One region of the Brevibacillus borstelensis genome, then DNA from elsewhere that is predicted to be linked to it. Evidence: riboswitches for the same ligand, from Rfam matches in the RefSeq annotation. Region 1 holds a riboswitch; each other region holds the start of a gene.
The links. Region 1 has a riboswitch for cyclic di-AMP ahead of V5G20_RS13840 (CAP domain-containing protein). Riboswitches for the same ligand answer to the same signal wherever they lie in the genome.

Region 2: it holds a riboswitch for cyclic di-AMP, as region 1 does, so the genes downstream of both, V5G20_RS22680 (C40 family peptidase) here and V5G20_RS13840 (CAP domain-containing protein) in region 1, are expected to answer to the same signal.
Region 3: it holds a riboswitch for cyclic di-AMP, as region 1 does, so the genes downstream of both, V5G20_RS07325 (ABC transporter ATP-binding protein) here and V5G20_RS13840 (CAP domain-containing protein) in region 1, are expected to answer to the same signal.

The regions. Positions count from the first base shown of each region.
Region 1 is NZ_CP144922.1:2,922,599-2,925,872, forward strand. It holds gene V5G20_RS13835 (glucose 1-dehydrogenase) at 1-458, shown strand, start outside; gene V5G20_RS13840 (CAP domain-containing protein) at 623-1,327, opposite strand; cyclic di-AMP (ydaO/yuaA leader) riboswitch at 1,335-1,490, opposite strand; gene V5G20_RS13845 (RidA family protein) at 1,765-2,238, shown strand; gene ilvA (threonine ammonia-lyase) at 2,243-3,220, shown strand; gene V5G20_RS13855 (metal-dependent hydrolase family protein) at 3,237-3,274, shown strand, end outside.
Region 2 is NZ_CP144922.1:4,725,747-4,729,020, reverse strand. It holds gene V5G20_RS22685 (response regulator transcription factor) at 1-699, opposite strand, end outside; partial or broken gene V5G20_RS22680 (C40 family peptidase) at 1,080-1,589, opposite strand; cyclic di-AMP (ydaO/yuaA leader) riboswitch at 1,595-1,733, opposite strand; gene V5G20_RS22675 (LiaF transmembrane domain-containing protein) at 2,112-2,522, shown strand; gene V5G20_RS22670 (PspA/IM30 family protein) at 2,610-3,274, shown strand, end outside.
Region 3 is NZ_CP144922.1:1,576,025-1,579,298, reverse strand. It holds gene V5G20_RS07330 (ABC transporter permease) at 1-497, opposite strand, end outside; gene V5G20_RS07325 (ABC transporter ATP-binding protein) at 494-1,636, opposite strand; cyclic di-AMP (ydaO/yuaA leader) riboswitch at 1,791-1,935, opposite strand; gene V5G20_RS07320 (ABC transporter ATP-binding protein) at 2,063-3,067, opposite strand; gene V5G20_RS07315 (ABC transporter ATP-binding protein) at 3,083-3,274, opposite strand, start outside.

The DNA.
Region 1 (3,274 bases):
CGATTGAGCAATTTACGATGGAAAACTGGAACAAGGTGATGGATGTAAACCTGACCGGCTGCGTGCTGGGAATGACGCTGGTTTACCCTGAGATGAAAAAGGCTGGAAGCGGTTCCATCATCAACATTTCGTCTATCGCAGGACTAGTTGCTCTGAACTTTACGAATGGTTACACCGCTTCCAAAGGGGCGTTGAGAGCTCTTACGAAAGCAGCAGCTGTCGAATGCGCGAAGGATTCCGTCCGCGTGAACTCCATTCACCCGGGCATTATCGAAACACCAATGACGCAAATGATCACGGCTCCAGAGGTTCGGGGCATTTTTCAGGCGCAAACGCCGCTGCCTCGTCTCGGCAAACCCGAGGATATCGCTTATGGTGCACTTTATCTCGCTTCGGACGAGTCTTCGTTTGTGAGCGGCCTTGAAATGGTCATCGACGGCGGCTGGTGCGCTCGTTAATGAGCCTCTGATCCGGGTGTCGCCATTTTCTCCTTTGATCACAAAAGCCTAGATCGATACCATGCCCACCAGCTTCAGGTGGGCTTTTTTTGCAAGCAGGGAAAAAACCGAAAAAACCGAGTCACTCTGTTGAGCAACTCGGTTCTTCTCTGCAGCCATCAAGGTTATCCGGTAAATTCTTGTACCCAGTAACCATTTTGGTAGCCTACGCCGATTTTCGTGAAATTCGGGTTCATGATGTTTTTGCGGTGACCGTCACTGTTCATCCATTGCTGCATCACTTCTTCAGCGCTGCGCTGACCCATGGCGATGTTTTCGCCGGCAGTCATGTACGATACGCCAAAGCGCTTCATCATGTCAAATGGAGAACCGTAGGTAGGGCTGTTGTGATCAAAGTAGTTGTTTTGATCCATGTCAGCCGCTTTTGCCAATGCTACCTTTTCCAATGCAGCATCGTAAGCAAGCGGAGCCAGACCAGCTTTTGCACGCTCTTGGTTTACCAGATTTGCCACTTCGCGAGCAAACTGGGAGGAAGCGTTGACAGTGTTGCTTGCCGGAGCTTTAGCCGGTTGTTGAACTGGCTTTTGTACCGGCTTTTGCACCGGCTGCTGAACCGGTTTTTGTACCGGCTGTTGCATCGGAAGCTCTACCCATTGCATAGAGTTGGATGGAAATGCCCAGTTCCATTGGTTCCATTGGTTCGATGGTTGGGATTGTTGCGAAGGTTGGGAATTCATGAAATATGGGAGCCATTGCCCTTGATTAACAACATTTTTTACCGGGCATGTGGCAGCAAATGCTGAAGTGGACATCGAAGTAACAGCCAATCCCAAAGCAATAGCGATGATAGACTTGCCGAATGGTTTCATGTTCTCATCGTCTCCTTTTCTTCGCCTACGAGGTTAGTTGTCGGGTTCGGGCTGAGGATACAACCCTTCACAAGCGTGATTCACCCCAATGCAGAGTGGCTAACTCTACAAAAAGAAGTCCCCCGCACTTCCACTTCTTTGGAAGTTTCGGCTTGTTTGTTTGGCTTAACTAGGATAACAAATAGACTTGAGAGAATGGAACCTGTAAATAATGGCAGACCTTGTTGACGCTTGTTCAGAAAAGGAAATACCGCCGTGTATTTGTGGCATGATTTCCATGACAGGCGGCTGGAGGATTCAGCGGACGGGTGCATGTTGTTGATTTTTTCTAAAAAATTTGTCGATATCAAAAAAATTGTATCATTTTATTCCGGGATCGTGATAGAATGAGAATATCGAGTGTTGATTAGAATTTTCAGAAAAGCGTGGTGGTACTTTTGTCATTTGTGGAAAAGAGACTTGAAGAGCTGGGGGTAAGTCTGCCCCCGAACCAACCGCCTTTGGCAACCTACGTATCCTGCGTGCGTTCGGGCTGCCTGGTTTTTACCTCAGGAGCCGGCTGCTTTGTCGATGGGAAACCGCTCTATACGGGCAGGCTGGGCAGGGAGCTTACTGTAGAACAAGGATATGAGGCGGCACAGATTACTGTCCTCAACCTGCTCAGCATGATCAAAGCGGAGATTGGCAATCTTGATAAGATTGAGCGGATTGTGAAAGTACTCGGACTGGTGAGCAGCGCAGACGATTTTTACGACCAGCCCCAGGTTATGAACGGGGCTTCCGATCTGCTGGTGAACGTTTTTGGCGACAGGGGGAAGCATGCCCGCTCTGCCTTGGGCACATCCGTTCTGCCCATGAATCTGCCTGTGGAGATTGAAATGGTCGTAGAAATCAGGGAAGAGGAGAGATAAACGCATGTTCGTTACATTGGAGCAAATCAGGCAAGCCAGGGCCAATCTCGCGGGTGTCATCTTGCCGACACCTATGCAGTATTCGCGCACTTTCAGCGAATGGTCAGGCAATACCATCTACGTAAAATGCGAGAATCTGCAAAAGACAGGGGCGTTCAAAATCCGCGGCGCGTACAACAAGATCGTGAGCCTGACAGACGAGGAAAAAAGACGGGGTGTCGTGGCCTTTTCTGCAGGCAATCACGGCGCAGGCACTGCCTACGCTGCCCAGATCCAAGGGATTGCAGCTACAGTGGTCATGCCGACCAATCCTGTACCGAGCAAGCAAAATGCGATCCTTCATTACGGCGCCAAAGTAGTAGATGGAGGGAGCACCTCCATTACCATGTATGAAAAAGCGCTGGAGCTTCACCAAAGCGAAGGTCTTGTCTTGATCCATCCGTTTGAAGACATGCATATTATCGCAGGGCAAGGCACGATCGGCCTGGAGATTTTGGAAGAGCTTCCCGACGTTGACGTGGTCATCGTTCCGGTCAGCGGGGGAGGGTTGATATCGGGCGTGGCGGCTGCTTTGAAGGAGACAAAGCCGGCCGTGCGCGTGATCGGCGTGAATAGCGAGGGGGCCATGGCGATGTATGAATCGCTTCGGCACGGCTGTCCGTTTGAAGTGGAAAAGGTGGATACGATCGCGGATGGATTGATGGCCAAAAAGCCGGGAAAGATCACGTATGCACACACGACAAGATACGTCGACGAGATGGTATTGGTCTCCGAGGAAGAGATTGCAAGGACGGTGGTGAGCCTTGCGGAACGGGCCAAGATGGTAGTAGAGCCGTCCGGTGCGGCCGCTTTGGCAGCAATGATTCACCATCGGACTGCACTCAAGGGAAAAAAGGTAGTCGTGCTGGCTTCAGGCGGCAATGTAAACATGAAGCTGCTCGCTGAGCTGGTCGAAAAGTACACGCAACAAATCCCAGTATAAACAGGGTGGTGCTGACGTGAGGCGAAAAATATACAATGTAAGAATAATCGACGT
Region 2 (3,274 bases), 1.8 Mb from region 1:
AACGTAACCCGTCCCCCACTGCGTTTTGATGTACTGCCGCTCCCGTTCCAGCTTTTCCCGCAAATTTTTGATATGAACCGTCACAGTATTGAGGGAGCCGTAGCCGTATCCCCATACCCGGTCGTAAATTTGTTCGCGGGTAAACACAATGCCGGCATTTTCGGCCAGAAAGGTGAGCAACTGAAATTCTTTGGTGGAAAGGTCAATTTTTTCTTCATTTACATACACCGAGTACGTTTCCTTGTGGATTTCCAGTCCTTTAAATTTCAAAACGGTAATGGAGGAGCCGGATGGGTCCTTTTCGCTGTGCTCTTCGGTATGCTTGCGAATCCGCTCGTACCTTCTCAGATGCGCCCGGATGCGGGCGAGCAGCTCTTCCGTGTCGAATGGCTTCGTGATATAGTCATCGGCGCCGATTTCAAAACCGACGACTTTGTCGACCGCTTTTCCTTTCGCACTGAGAAACAGGATCGGCAGGTCCGATTCGCGGCGAATTTGCGAGCACAGCTCATAGCCGCTCATATTCGGCATCATGATGTCCAAAAGAATCAAATTGGGCTTCAAGCCTTGCTTCAACAAAGTAAGGGCATGCTCCCCGCTCTCTGAAAAAGTGACCTCATACCCTTCGTTTTCCAAAATATCTTCAAGAAGCTCTATGATTTCCTGATTGTCGTCTACAAGCAAAATATGGTCTTTCACAGGTACTCCCCCAGTAACCTCAAATCTCCTGAATATTTGTATTCTCTCCTATCATAACACGGTTTGACTGGTGAAGGACAAAGAAACCAAACGTTACCAGCGTGTTCCGGCAGGAAAAAGGACATATAATGAAGAATAGCGGGTGTTACTTCCTATTGACACCAGGTACTAAATTTCGTCAGAAAAAGCCAGAGACCTAACGTCCCTGGCTTTCATTTTTGTGCTTGCACTTACTTGCTAGGCTGCGCTTCCGGCTGTTGTTCCGGCTGTGGCACTGTATGTGTCTCAACTGGTGTCTCAGCTGCAGCTGCTGCCTGCTGCCCAGGCTGTTGCTCTGGTTGAGCTGCCTCGGGCGCTTTCGCTTGTTGTTCTGGTTGTGCTTCAGGCAAGGAAGCCGCTTGTACCGCTTTCTTGGCTGGAGGAGTGTCGGTGGCTTTCGCCTGGAGTGCCGGAGCAGCGATTCGCTTGGCTCCTACATAGCGTTTGCTCCAGTAATAGGGGTCGCTCAATTTGGTATTGACGACGCCTCTGCCAGATTCCGAGTGCACAAACGTGTCATTGCCGATGTAGATTCCTACGTGGGAAATGCTTCTTCCATTCGTCTTGAAGAAGACGAGGTCGCCGGGCTGCAAATCTTTGCGGCTAACCGGTTGGCCGACTTGATACTGAGAAGAAGAATTGTGAGGCAAATCTACACCTAGCGCATCAAACACATAGCGTGTAAAACCGGAGCAGTCAAAGCCTTTTTTCGTGGTTCCGGAAGACTTGTAAGGGACACCGTACAGATCATTGACGACAGTCATCAGGGGGGTTCCCTCCTGAGCATGCGCCGCACCGGTACCCATTGCAAGCAATCCGGCAATAAGCAAAGAAACTACTGTCTTGCGCAAAAGATACTGCTCCTCTCCTGAGCCTACGAGGTTAGCTGAAGGGTTCGGTCGAAAGGAATGCCCTAGACTGCGAGAGCGCAGCCATTCACCCCAAAGATAGTGGGTCCCCCGTTTCCGCATAGCGGAACTCGGCTATTTTTCGATATTTTTTTACACGCACCTCCACACAATTCAACACTTGTCCCACTTTTCCTTTTTCTACCCTTGTTTGTTCACGATTTCGTCACAATATTTTGTCATAAGCTGTAACGTTTCGTCAGTACCGTGCAAACGACATTTTTCTTCTATATGTAATGGAAACCATGTGTCGGACTTTTCTTCTCCATGACGGCTCGCCCTGCGCCGGAAAAGGGCTGAATCCAATCAAGAGGGATCCTTGTCCGATTGGGGGACGACACTTTATCCGTCCAGGGACGGAGGCAAAAACCAACCGCTCGCCCGTTATGTCGAACACTCGCCCCGTCTAGAATAAAGGCATAAGGTTGACACACCAACAAATAGTCGATTGGAGGGAAGCATTTCATGAGTGAGCGGTCTGGCAAGGTGCTCCTTGGACTCGCATTGCTGCTGACCGGAGGGTTTGTCTTATTGGACCAACTCGGTATCGACGGCGGCGATTTCCTCGGTGTGCTGATCCCCGGGCTGATCATGTTATACGGAGCCCGTAAAGTGATTGGCAGCTCCGGTTCCCGCTTCTGGGGGATACTGGTCTTTCTGTTCGGGCTGTTAATGTTGATCGGCAAGCTGCATTTACTGTTCAATGTCGTACTGGCTATCGGAGTGATTTACCTCGGGTACCGCTTTATCCGCCGCAGTGACAAGACGCATGATTCCATGCCGACAGTATGGGAGCGGCAGTGGGCAAGGCAGGTATTGAAAGAGGATGCTCTGGACGGCTGGGAGCACAGAATGGCCAAGAAGCAACAACCTTGATATCGATGACAAGTGATGAAACAAACCTGAAAAGTGCAAGGTACATGACAATCAAATTTCTTGTGATATGATAAGGAGGACTAAAAAATGGGTATTTTTAAACGACTGCGTGACTTGACGGTGGCTTCTGTGAATGACGCTTTGGATTCAATGGAAGATCCGGTGGTTATGCTCAATCAGTACATGCGTGACATGGAAGTGGAGATCGGACAAGTAGAAGTGGCAGTAGCCAAGCAAGTGGCCCTGGAGAAGAAATTCCACCAGCAATGGGAAGAGGCAGTGGCGCTTGCGGAAAAACGCGATCGTCAAGTAAAGCTGGCGCTGACCGAAGGGGAAGACCTGCTCGCGCGCCGGGCTTTGGCCGACAAGAAGCAATACGAGCTGCGTGCCCAGGAATACGAAGCCCTTTATCTGACAGCATCGGAAGCCGCTCAGCAAATGCGCGAGAAGCTGACCGAGCTGAAAGAAGAATTTTATAAAATGAGAGCGAAAAAATTCACTCTGATGGCAAGAGCGCAAGTAGCGAAAACGCAAAAACAAGTGAACCATGCAATTGTCGGCATGGGCAATCAATCTGCCGGCAAAGGCTTTTCCCGGATGGAAGAAAAAGTGCTGCGGATGGAAGCGGAAGCCAATCTGAGCGGCCAGTGGCGCCAGACCAGCGCTGGTTTGGAGCAAGCTCTCGAGTCCCTTGAAAAGAATGATCTGGATGAGGAGCTGGCCCAAATCAAAGCGTCTTTGCAAAGCAAAAA
Region 3 (3,274 bases), 1.3 Mb from region 1:
TCGCCCAAGCCGCCTGCCCCGATAAACGCCGCGAGCGTCGCCACTCCGATCGTCATGACCGTAGCCGTGCGAATCCCGGCAAATATGACGGGGCGGGCCAGTGGAAGCTCTACGATCCGCAGCATCTGGCCTTTGGTCATCCCCATGCCGCGCCCTGCTTCCAGCAGCGAGGAATCGACGTCCAAAATGCCGGTGTACGTATTGCGGACGATAGGCAGCAGCGCGTAAATGACCATCGCGATGACAGCCGGGATCGGTCCGATGCCAAACAGCGGAATCATAAATCCGAGCAGCGCCAGACTGGGAATCGTCTGGAAGACCGAGATCACGGCCAGCACCGGACCGGCAAGCTTCCGGTACCGGGTCAGCAGAATGCCTGTCGGCACCGCAACTACAATCGCCCAGAACAACGCGACGACAGACAGAACGATATGCTCCCAGCTCGCCTGCACAATATCCGGCCAGCGGTCTGCCATTACGGAAATCACTTCACTCATTGCGCCACGCTCCTCTCCTGATCCAAGTATGGCCGTGCAAGCACATCGACCAGACTGGCCCTTGTCAACAAGCCTGCCAACGTCCCGTCTTGGCGGACGACCGGCACGTACCCGTACGGAGCTTCCTGCACGAAGCCGATGGCATCCGCGAGCGGAGTGTCGGGTGAAAGCGTCATGGTGTCTGTCCGCATCACATCGCGGATGGCCAGCGATTCATCCGGGTACCGCTTGTGAATATCCGCCGTATCCGCCATGCCCAAGTACTTCCCATGCTTGTCGACAACGATCAGCCCGGTTACCCGCTTGCGGTGCATGATCTGTACAGCCTCCGCCAGCCCTCGGCCCGGGGAGACGGTAACCGGCTGCGTGACCATGACATCCTGGACAAGCTGCCCGAGGTGGGACTGCAGCCGTTTTTCCCCGATGAACTCCCGGACAAAATCATTGGCCGGATGGCGCAAAATGTGATCGGGCGTCCCCTGCTGGATCACATTCCCGTTTTGCATGACCACGATCTGGTCGGCGATTTTCAACGCTTCATCCATGTCGTGGGTGACAAAAACGACTGTTTTGTTCAGCTCCTGGTTCAGCCGGATCAGCTCATCCTGCAGCTGCTCCCGGGTAACCGGATCGAGCGCCGAAAAAGGCTCATCCATCAGAATGATCGGCGGATCGCTCATCAGCGCCCGGGCTACCCCTACCCGCTGCTGCTGGCCTCCGGAGAGCTCGGACGGGTATCTGTCCCGGTACCGGTCGGGGGCCAGGCCGACCATATGGAGCAGGCGATCGACCTTTTTGTGATCAATCGACCCTTTTCCCCCCTGAAGCCGTGGCACCAGCGAAATATTTTCCGCGATTGTCAGGTGGGGAAACAGGCCGACCTGCTGAATCACATAGCCGATGCTCCGCCTCAGCGCGACCGGATCGACCTCCGCCGAATTCCTTCCGCCGACGGTAATCGTCCCCGATGTTGGCGAAATCAACCGGTTGATCATCTTCATCGTCGTGGTCTTGCCGCAGCCGGATGGCCCGACCAGCACTGTGATGCTCCCCTCGGGAATCTCCAGATTGAGATTCGGGATCACAGTCGTCGAGCCGTACGATTTGCGCACGCGTTCAAAGACAACCGCATTTGCCATTCGCATCCCCTCTTTTCGCTGTATTTTTGAAAATAAAAAGACCCCGCCAATGCAGGGTCTGTACCTGTAAAAATACAAAAAGACCCTGCAAAAGCATAGGGTCAAAAAACCGAATTGTTTTCCACGTCGGAATGATCTGACACGGAATGCTTGTTTTGACCCATCTTGAGGCTGACGAGGTTAGCTGACGGACTCGGGAAAGATGGTTCCCTACGGCAGATATGCTGCCGATTCGCCCCGGAAAAAGTGGTTCCCCCGCTTTCCGATTATGCAAATCGGAAATTAAGCTTATGGCTATTATGCATGAACTCGATCATCAAGTCAAATCTCCGGATGACCACTCAGTCTCTACTTGATGAAAAAAGGCCCCTTCTGTCTGCCAAAGACATCGGGGCACCTCCTTTTTTCGTGAAACAAATGCCAGTTTTATCCCATAACGCCTTCCTGGCTTTGAGCAAGCGGGAAATGGCAGGAGACAAAATGCCCTGCAGCACCTTCTGTCAGTGTCGGCGCAGTCTGTCTGCACACATCCTGCACATACGGACATCTGGTGTGAAAATGGCAGCCGGACGGAGGATTGGCCGGATTCGGCAGATCGCCCTGCAGGACAATCCGTTCCTTTCGCTGCGTCGGATCAGGAATCGGGACAGCCGACAGAAGCGCTTCCGTGTAGGGGTGGCGCGGGTTTGCAAACAGCTCGTCGCGCTCTGCCAGCTCCACGATTTTGCCCAGGTACATGACCGCGATCCGGTCGCTGATATGCTTGACGGCAGGCAAGCCGTGGGCGATGAAAATGTAGGTCAGCTTTAGCTCCTTTTGCAGCTTCTTGAGCAGGTTCAGCACCTGCGACTGGATCGACACGTCGAGCGCCGATACCGGCTCGTCGCAGACGATCAGGCTCGGATTCAAGGCGAGGGCGCGCGCGATGCCGATCCGCTGTCTCTGCCCGCCGCTGAATTCATGCGGGTGGCGGCTCATATGGTGGGCATCCAGCCCGACAAGGCGCAGCAGCTCCACAACCTTTTCCTTCAGCTCGCTTCCTTTGTGGGTGCCGTGTACGCGCAGCGGCTCGGCCACGATTTCTTCCACCCGCATCCGCGGATTGAGCGAGGAATACGGGTCCTGAAAAATCATTTGCAGGTGCTGCCGCAAAGTGCGGACCTCGGCTTTGCCGAGAGTGGACAGATTTTTTCCCTCAAACCAAATCTCCCCTTCGGTCGGCTCCAGCAGCTGCAAAATCATCTGGCCGGTGGTCGACTTGCCGCAGCCGGATTCTCCGACGATTCCCAGCGTTTCTCCGCGGTACACGGTAAAGTCGACGCCATCTACGGCCCGTACGTAGCCTGTCTCTTTGGAAAACATGCCTTTCTTGAAGGGAAAATGCTTTTTTAACCCTTTAACCACCAACAGCGGTTCTTTCGTCTGGTCCATTGCTATGTGCCTCCTTTACGCGTAGAAGCAGCGTGCCAGATGGTTCAGGGCCACCTCTTGAAGCTGCGGCTTGTTTTGCTTGCACTCTTCTGTGGCGGCAGGGCAGCGCGGGTGAAACGCACAGCCGCCCGGCATGTCGAGCGGATTCGGTACCGAGCCGGGGATCGAGTCCAGCTCCTCCCGATTTTCGTCCAGCTTCGGCAGCGA